DNA from 3 places in the Lysinibacillus sp. NPDC096382 genome. Region 3 is predicted to be linked to each of the others. Evidence: riboswitches for the same ligand, from Rfam matches in the RefSeq annotation. Region 3 holds a riboswitch; each other region holds the start of a gene.
What was found. A riboswitch is a leader RNA that binds a small molecule or an ion and turns the genes downstream of it on or off. The one in region 3 is predicted to bind lysine.
Positions count from the first base shown of each region.

Region 1: linked by a shared signal. The riboswitch ahead of ACIQZA_RS05580 (transporter substrate-binding domain-containing protein) and the one ahead of ACIQZA_RS24515 (amino acid permease) in region 3 are both predicted to bind lysine.
Region 2: linked by a shared signal. The riboswitch ahead of ACIQZA_RS08300 (aspartate kinase) and the one ahead of ACIQZA_RS24515 (amino acid permease) in region 3 are both predicted to bind lysine.

Region 1 is NZ_JBIWFC010000002.1:367,111-370,398, reverse strand. Features, by position in the region: gene ACIQZA_RS05590 (2-oxoglutarate dehydrogenase E1 component) at 1-18, shown strand, start outside; gene odhB (2-oxoglutarate dehydrogenase complex dihydrolipoyllysine-residue succinyltransferase) at 112-1,347, shown strand; lysine riboswitch at 1,664-1,850, shown strand; gene ACIQZA_RS05580 (transporter substrate-binding domain-containing protein) at 1,967-2,833, shown strand; gene ACIQZA_RS05575 (amino acid ABC transporter permease) at 3,012-3,288, shown strand, end outside.
Region 2 is NZ_JBIWFC010000004.1:76,933-80,220, forward strand. Features, by position in the region: gene ACIQZA_RS08295 (methyl-accepting chemotaxis protein) at 1-314, opposite strand, end outside; gene ACIQZA_RS08300 (aspartate kinase) at 585-1,823, opposite strand; lysine riboswitch at 2,023-2,201, opposite strand; gene uvrC (excinuclease ABC subunit UvrC) at 2,601-3,288, opposite strand, start outside.
Region 3 is NZ_JBIWFC010000030.1:3,635-6,922, forward strand. Features, by position in the region: gene ACIQZA_RS24510 (CynX/NimT family MFS transporter) at 1-965, opposite strand, end outside; lysine riboswitch at 1,140-1,316, shown strand; gene ACIQZA_RS24515 (amino acid permease) at 1,404-2,867, shown strand; gene ACIQZA_RS24520 (hypothetical protein) at 2,985-3,203, opposite strand.

The DNA of each region.
Region 1 (3,288 bases), on a different contig from region 3:
CCTGTAAAGGTTAAATAATAATAACATATTAATTTTTGAGAGCCGGGCTACTTGCTAAGGCAGTAGCCCTTTTATGTGCATAATGCACGTTAATTAAAGGAGGAAATGAAAGTGGCTGAAATTAAAGTCCCTGAATTAGCAGAATCGATTACAGAAGGTAGTATCGCACAATGGGTAAAAAAAGTGGGCGATCGCGTTGAAAAAGGTGAATTCATCGTTGAACTTGAAACAGACAAAGTAAACGCTGAAATCATTTCTGAAGAAGCGGGAGTTTTAACTCAAATTTTAGCTGAAGAAGGCGATACGGTACTTGTTGGTCAAGTCATCGCAGTAGTAGAAGCTGGCGAAGGTGCAGCACCTGCTCCAGCGGCACTAGTTGCAGCAGCTCCAGCTCCAACAGCGCCACAAGCGGCACCTGCTCCTGTTGCAGCAGCTCCAGTTGTAGAAGAAACTACTGGTGAGCGTGTAATCGCATCTCCTGCAGCTCGTAAACTAGCTCGCGAAAAAGGTATTGACCTTGCTGCTGTATCTCCAGTAGATCCACAAGGCCGTGTACGTGTACAAGACGTAGCAGCTCATGGTACAGCTCCAGTAGCAGCACCACAAGCAGCTCCAGCAGCACCTAAAGCAGTTGCAGCTGTAGATGAGTCACGTGTAACAATTGAAAAAATGAGCCGTCGTCGCCAAACAATTGCAAAACGCTTACTTGAAGTAAAACAATCTACAGCAATGTTAACTACATTCAACGAAGTAGATATGACAAACGTTATGGCTTTACGTTCTCGTAAAAAAGACCAATTCTTCGAGTCAACTGGCTCTAAACTTGGTTTCATGTCATTCTTCACAAAAGCTGTAGTTGCAGCACTTAAAAAATACCCATATGTTAACGCACAAATCTTTGGTGATGAAATTCACTTAAACAACTTCTTTGATATCGGTGTAGCTGTATCAACAGAAGAAGGTTTAGTAGTACCAGTTGTACGTGACGCTGACCGCAAAAACTTTGCTGAAATTGAAGATTCAATTGCAGACCTAGCGAAAAAAGCACGCGACAAGAAATTAGGTTTAGCAGATCTTCAAGGTGGCTCATTCACAATTACAAATGGAGGCGTATTCGGTTCATTAATGTCTACACCTATCATGAATGGTACACAAGCTGGTATCCTTGGTATGCATACTATCAAAAAACGTCCAGTTGAAGTGAATGGTGAAGTAGAAATTCGCCCAATGATGTACTTAGCACTTTCTTATGACCACCGTATTATCGATGGTAAAGATTCTGTAGGCTTCCTTAAAACTGTTAAAGAACTACTTGAAAACCCAGAAGATTTATTATTAAATTCTTAATTCCTGAGTTTATAAAGCCCTGCGAACAATGTTTGCAGGGTTTTTTTCTTTTTTGAGGAAGCGATGGATAGCAGAGCTGAATCGACGGATAGAAGAACCAAGGTGACGGATAGCATTGATAGCGACGGAGACTCTTTCGGCAAAGCGGCAGTCTTAATGATTTTCACCCTTTTCAAAGGAGTAAAAGGCATTTAAAGGAATGAAAAACCCTAATATTGTAATTAGTCAGAAAAGTAATAAAATTATCTTGACGAACTTATTAACTTTATAGTAGTATCTTAATATCAATTAAATATACAAACCTCACTTTTAATTATTGTGAGGTAGAGGCGCGGTATTTATTAGTTCATTGTTGAGTTCAAGCAAGCGAAGACGCAATGGAGAAGGAACTATCGCCGAAGTATAAAAGGAGCTCGTACTTTTATACTGGGTCTGCAGTGAATAAGTGCAGGACTGTCCTAGTAAATTATTTTCCAGGTTTACTAGGTTGTGCTATCTCGAAATGATGGAATTATAGTGAGGATTTGGGCAACTGTTAAAAAAAGTAAGACCTAAGTTCAGTACTTAGGTCTTTTTTGGTACAGTTGTCTTATTTTTTTACAGAAAAGGGGAATGTTACATGAAAAGACAATTGTTAGTATTAATGTTGACTGTCATGACTGTAATTTTGCTAGCAGCTTGTGGTGCTGGTGACAAAAAGGCTACGACGTCATCTAGTAATGACGGCAACAAGACGAATACGGAAGAAGGCGGTGGCCAATTTCGTGTTGGGATGGAAGCAGGTTATGCTCCGTTTAACTGGACACAGCAGGATGATGCAAATGGTGCAGTGAAAATTGCGGATAATGCAGAATATGCCGGTGGTTATGATGTGCAAATGGCGAAAAAAATCGCTGAGGGCTTAGGAAAAGAATTAGTTATCGTTAAATTGGAATGGGATGGCTTAGTACCAGCGTTACAATCCAATAAAATTGATGCAATCATTGCTGGTATGTCACCTACTAAAGAGCGTAAGCAAACAGTTGATTTCACTGAAAACTACTATACATCTGATTTTGTTATGGTCATAAAAAAAGGCAGTAAATATGAAAAAGCAACTTCTATCCAAGATTTTTCTGGTGCTAAAATTACATCACAATTAAATACATCGAACTACAATGTCATCGATCAAATCAAAGATGTAAAAAAACAAACTGCAATGGATAATTTCCCGGCGATGCGTGTTGCATTAGAAGCTGGAAAAATTGACGGCTATGTAGCAGAACGTCCAGAAGGTATTTCTGCTGCTGCTGCAAATGATAAGTTCACGTATGTGAAGTTTGAAAAGGGCTTCGATACAGATATTTCAAATACATCCATTGCAGTTGGTTTACGTAAAGGCGATGCAGATCTTGAAAAAATAAATGAAGTCTTAAAAGGTATTTCTGAAGCTGATCGCCAAAAAATTATGGAAGAAGCCATTCACCAACAACCAGCAGCCCAATAACATGATGGCACGGGCTATCTATTAGTCCGTGCCATATATTACAATTTATACAATAAGAATCTCTCAAAATAATAATAATGTCTTTGCTAAATGTTTCATAAAATAAAAGAAACAAAGGCTCCAGAAAAGACACGATACTGTAACGAACAAGCAACACGACGTAGTTAGGAGGAACATCATGAGTTTTGAATGGATTATTTCTATTGTTGAGAACAACTGGCAAATGTTTTTACGAGGTACGTATTATACATTACTTATTTCTATTAGTAGTACAATTATTGGTGCACTTATCGGATTTTTCATCGGAATTATGCATACCATAAAGGATCGTAAAAAAGGTGTAAAGTTCTATAGCTTAAAGCTCATTAATTTTATACTAACATGCTATGTCGAATTTTTCCGTGGTACACCAATGATTGTACAAGCGATGGTTGTATTTTACGGGTTAGATATGG
Region 2 (3,288 bases), on a different contig from region 3:
TGTTTTATTTCTTGAATGTTTGCATTAACATTTTGCTCAACCGCAAGCATCTCCTCTGTATTTGACGACATTTCTTCACTCATTGCTGAAATATCCCCTACACTCTTAGAGACATTTTGAACCTTTAAAGCCGTTTGAAAATTAATTAACTCCATATGCGCTAGTACAAAATCTAAAATCGCATTTTTCACATCAATGCTTTCCTGCTCAAGTTCCAATTCCAGAATTCGCTTTTTTAATATTTGTATTTCTAAATCGTTGTGCATCTCAACACTTTCATCCATTGGCTTTTGAAATAAACCGAATAACCCCATACAAACTTCCACCTTCCCCTTGGTAAAACATGTCACATTTTATTATATAACAATAGAATTGGATAAAATATTAAATTGATGTGAACAAAAAAGATGTGCCTTTTACTGGCACATCCTTTTCAATATTATATGTAAAGCGCTTGTTCAATTATCCCTTGCATTCTGTCACTTTCTTATTTCTACCCGTCGTTTTGGCTGCTCTATCCACGCCCCGCTAAAAAGTGACTTAAAACCGCATTCATCTCACCTGAGAGACTTCTATACCTGTCGCTACGCTTTCGGTACAAAAGACACTTCCTGAAATAAATTAAATTCATCATGTAATGCATTTGCTGCACGAATCATTTCGTCCTGAGGTACAACAACTGACACTTTTATTTCAGAAGTACTTACCATTTTTACAGGGATATTTTCACGACGTAGACGATCAAACATCCTTGCAGCCACCCCTGGATTAGATACCATCCCCGAGCCAATAATAGAAACCTTTGCTAAGCCAATTTCAAAATCAGCAAAACTAAACCCTAGTGATAATTTACTATCTTCTAGAACACGTAATGCTTCAGCGAACTCCTCTTTTAAAATAGTAAATGATACCGTCGGCTTTAAATCATCAATTATTGCTTGTACGATTATATCGACGTTTATGCGATTTTCTGCAAGGATTGTGAACATATTTGCTAAAGAAGCATTAGAATAAGCATCATAACCAACTGTTAAGCGAATAACGTCTGACTCGTAGGCAACACCACGTACAATTAAATTTTTTTCCATTTCAACTTCCTCCTTCAATAAAGTACCTACTGTATCTATTTCGCTCGAGCGAATGATAACTGGGATTTGAAACTTCTTTGCTAACTCTACAGCTCGCGGGTGTAAAACTTGTGACCCTAAGTTTGATAGCTCTAGCATTTCATCATAGGAAATTTCTTTTAGTTTTTGTGCCCCAGCAACATGACTTGGATCAGCTGTATAGACGCCATCCACATTCGTGTAAATATCTACTCGCTCCGCATTCAATTTTGCTGCAATTGCTATAGCCGACGTTTCCGCGCCACCTTTACCTAACGTCGTAATATTTCGTGAATTATCGATACCTTGTTCCCCAGCAACGATAACGATTTTTCCCTGTACAAAATGCTCTTCTATTCGTCTAGCATCTATCTCATCAATACGGGCATTACTATACATAGCATCGGTTTCAATGCCTGCCTGCCAGCCCGTTAATGACACGGCATCATATCCTTTCTCCTGTATAGCAATTGCCACTAATGTACTTGTAAGTTGTGAGCTTGTTGAAAATAGTGCGTCTAGTTCACGCTTAGATGCATTGTCTGATAAATCACGAGCCATCTTTGCTAATTCTTTAGCCATACCCCTCATAGCTGTAGTGACAACGACAACATCAAAACCTCTTTCCTTTTCTGCAATCGCCTTTTTCGCAACATTTTGAATGTGCTCTGTTGATGCGAATGCAGCACCACCAAATTTCATCACAACTCTCGCCATCTTTATCATTCTCCTTCGTATTCAATCATTTCGCTGGTTATAAAGTAGCTATACTTTTGCAGCTTTTCACAAAAATATCCCTACAAAAGCAAATAGCGCCTAACAGCCTTGAAAAAATGTTGTTTCGAGAAAATCTAAAAAGGCAGCTCTCACATAACGTGAAAGCTGCCTATAACATGTACAATAAAGTAACTTGCGCATGTGTGATAGCTCTCCGAAACGTTTAGAATCGACAGTCTTACATCTCTTAAATGTAAAACCAGCACAGCATCGGAAACAACGATGCTCCACTTCGGCAAGTTCCCCTTTCATACATTTTCACCGGACTTGTTCGTCCTCGTATGTACTACTCTTGAACCTTGCACCTCTATCATCACTAAATAGTGATCGTATTTAATTTGAACCTTAGTGAAGAAATTCCCAATTTAATAAATAGAAACTACTAAAAAAGTATATAACATTGCTATATTGAAAAGCTATGTTATATACAACCTTAGCATACGCCAAATCCTTTGACAATGTATCTTATTGAATATCAATTTTGCCTTGGCGTAATTAAGTTCGGAGGCTTTGGGCCAGCAGATATTTTTTGCGCGAAAGCGAAGCGGCAGCAGCAGATATTTTTTGCGCGAAAGCGAAGCGGCAGCGCAACAGCAAGATGTTGGTCACTCAGTCGTTGCCACAGTACGTGGCGTTTTTAGACTGAGTTCCTCTATTTTAAGTAGGTGTTTATACACCCATTGAAAAGGAATTCCATCTGCACTCATCCCACCACCTTTAGAGGTGGGAGTTTTCTTCTGGATGAAAATAATCATAAATAATGCTAGCAAGATTAGCAGGCATCCCTGCTTCCTGTAATGCTTGCACACTTGCCTCGCGAATTTTTTTGACAGAGCCAAAATGCTTGAGTAATTGTTGTTTTCGCTTCGGACCAATGCCCTCTATATTATCGAGGACAGATTGTATAGCATGTTTCTCATGCTGCTGTCGTAAGAAGGTAATAGCAAAGCGGTGTACTTCGTCCTGTATTCGTTGTAGTAAGTAGAATCCATCGCTTGTTCGCTTTAACGCAATTACTTCAGCTGGATCACCAAATAGAAGCTGTGACGTATTATGCTTTTCATCTTTTGCTAATCCGGCAATTGGAATGACAAGGCCGAGTTCATCCTCTAATACTTCTCGCGCGACTTCCATTTGCCCCTTGCCACCATCTATTAGTACTAAATCCGGTAAAGGTAGACCATCTTTTAATACGCGTGTGTATCGACGGCGAATTACTTCTTGCATCGCCCCGTAATCATCATGCTTGGCAGCTGTACGTGTTTTGTATTTTCGATACTCCTTCTTTGCAGGTTTTCCATCGATAAATACAACCATTGCAGATACAGCATCTGTCCCATGCATATGACTATTATCGAAAGCCTCAATCCGTAAAGGTGCAGAAATGCCCATAGCTTCACCGAGC
Region 3 (3,288 bases):
CCCCCTGCTAAGCCTAGTAGCACCATCCACAGTACAGCGAGGCTTGTCCATTCCATCACTACTCCGATAAAGCCAACTAAGTAAAATACCGTAAACATTAATACGAGAGGACGTTGAGATGTCATTTTACTAGCGAAAATAGGCACAGCTAAAGCCATTGGAACTTGTGAAAATTGCATGATGGAAAACATCCAGCCTGCACGATCTGCAGCTAAGCCTTGTGATATATATATTTCAGGAATCCAAGCGGCAGTTGTGTAGAATAATAATGACTGAAATCCCATAGCTCCCGCCACTGCCCAAGAAACAGGTGATTTCCATAATGCTGTACGTTCTTTCGTAGTCTTAACAGTCGGTTCAGGCTTATTAAATTTCAACTGTGGAATCCAAATTACAATGGTTAACACCACAAGAACAAGTGAGATTGCCAGTGCACCTTGCCAACCAAGTGATGAATTGGCAACAGGATAGCTAATGCCAGCACCGAGTCCAGCCGTCAAATTCATCGACATTGTGAAAAATGCCATAAGTAAACCTACGTGATAGGGAAATTTCAATTTAAGTAATCCTGGAATTAGTACATTACCGAATGAAATGGCTATACCAATTAGCATCGTACCAAATACGAGTAAACTAGTTGTGCCAAGGGAGCGTAGTACAATCCCTCCCCCTAAAAGAACAGTTGATAAAAATAATGTTAATTCTAATCCAACTTTACGTGCGACAACTGGAGCGAATGGTGAAATGATTGCAAATGCTAGCAATGGGATCGTTGTTAGAAAGCCTGCTAGTATATTGGATATGCCGAGGTCTTCACGAATAAAGGAAATAATTGGTCCAACAACTGTTAGCGGCATCCGTAATGTCGAGGCAATACAAATTACTCCGATAACGAGTAATAAGGTTGTGCCTTTCCAGTTAATTTTTCTGCTAGGATAAGTATCGGTATGTTCATGAGTAGTCAAATAAATCCCCCCTGGGTAGAACAATTTGATTGAATCACTATACCACTTTATCATACAAATAAAAATAGTGGAAAATTCGTAAAATATAGAATATTAATCGATATATTGAAATGCCATAGGTCGTATGTTAAAATAATATCCATCATAAATTTAATATTTAATGCCTCATGTTTGTATTGAGGTAGAGGTCGCGGTATTTAAGAGTATGTTAATGGAAATGACAAGCATTAGAGAAATTAGCTGAAAGGAAATACTGCCGAAGTGTGAGGGGACTTGAAAACCTTATGCTGGGGCTGTCTCCGAAAGGAACAGAACTGTCACGTTTGAACAACGTGTTGAGCTATCATTTTGAAGGAACAGAGGATTTACTTAGCCATCACAGCAACGTTCATGTGATGGCATTTTTTTCGCCTCTTAAAAAAGGAAGGAAGCTATATCGTGAGTGAAATAAAAGTCAATCAGCTCGGTCATAAAGCACCGAAGCTGAAAAAAGAATTAAAAAGCCGTCATATTACAATGATTTCATTAGGCGGTACAATCGGTACAGGACTGTTTTTAGCTAGTGGTGGTGCCATTGCGCAAGCAGGCCCTGGTGGTGCACTACTCGCTTATGCATTAATCGGTATCATGGTGTATTTTCTAATGACGAGCTTAGGAGAAATGGCAGCTTATATGCCATCATCAGGCTCTTTTAGTACGTATGCTACAAAATTTGTAGATCCAGCTTTAGGTTTTGCACTTGGTTGGAACTACTGGTACAACTGGGCAATTACAATTGCAGCGGAAATTTCTGCAGTCTCATTAATTATGAAATATTGGTTCCCAGATAGCTCATCAGCACTTTGGACTGTTTTATTTATTGCTGTAGTTTTAACGTTCAATCTATTATCGGTAAAAAGCTATGGTGAGAGTGAATATTGGTTTGCAATGATAAAAGTTGTAACAGTAATCATTTTTATTATCATCAGTTTTTTTATGATTTTTGGTATTTTAGGAGGACAAGCTCCTGTAGGCTTTACGAATTTCTTCATTAGTGATGGACCATTCCACGGAGGTCTCCTTGCTACATTTGGTATTTTCTTAGCTGCTGGATTCTCGTTCCAAGGGACAGAGTTACTTGGAATAACAGCAGGTGAAACGGATGACCCTGGTAAAAATATTCCGAAAGCCGTTAAGTCTGTTTTCTGGCGAATTCTTTTATTTTATATTTTAGCGATTGCTGCAATTGGGATGCTGATTCCCTTTACAGACGCACGTTTATTATCAGAAGATATTGCTGTTTCACCATTTACACTGGTGTTCGATCGTTTAGGAATTGCCTTTGCTGCATCATTGATGAATGCAATCATTCTAACGGCAATGCTGTCAGCAGGGAATTCAGGGCTTTACGCATCGTCACGTATGCTTTGGCAATTAGCGGTAGATGGACATGCACCGAAAATTTTCACTAAACTAAGCCGTCGAGGTATCCCGATTTACGCATTACTGGCGACTTTAGCTATAGGCTGCCTAGCATTTTTAGCTTCATTCTTTGGTGATGGTGTAGTCTATATGTGGCTTCTAAATGCTTCAGGGATGTCTGGCTTCATTGCCTGGTTAGGTATTGCATTTAGCCATTACCGTTTCCGTCGAGCATTCGAGGTACAAGGCTTAGATCCGAAATTATTGCCGTATAAAGCAAGGCTATTCCCATTCGGCCCGCTATTTGCCTTTACGGTTTGTATGATTGTTGTTATTGGACAAAACTACAGTGCCTTTATGGGTGAAACAATAGATTGGTACGGAGTCCTTGTCTCATATATCGGTATTCCACTGTTTTTACTGTTATGGTTGGGCTATAAAATTAAGCATAAAACAAAAATGCTTCCATTAGAGCATTGTGATTTAAAAGTCGAACAATAAAAAATAAAACTGTCCTGTGAGTCATAGAAAATGACTTGCAGGGCAATTTTTTTAGTTAAATAATAAATTTGTAATTCTAGACGTACAATCAAAATACACCAAGTGAACGATTAATCTTTAAGCGCCAAAACCTCTTATCCCCATAATTGCAATCATCGATCCGTAGATGACAAGAACAAGTAAAATGATGAGTAATCCTAAATATTTAGAAATACCTGTTTGTTTTGTTGGAATTCCAGATATCCCAAAATATATACACATTACCCAAAGTAGAGCACCTAAATAAAAGTAAATCCCGAAAATGCCATTTGCACTTAATGAACTAGCATAAAACAATAACAACCCGATAATACAAAATATTATAGAAAAAAACCCGTAATTCCTTCTAAAAGTCATTTCTTCAGCCCTTTCTAAATTAATT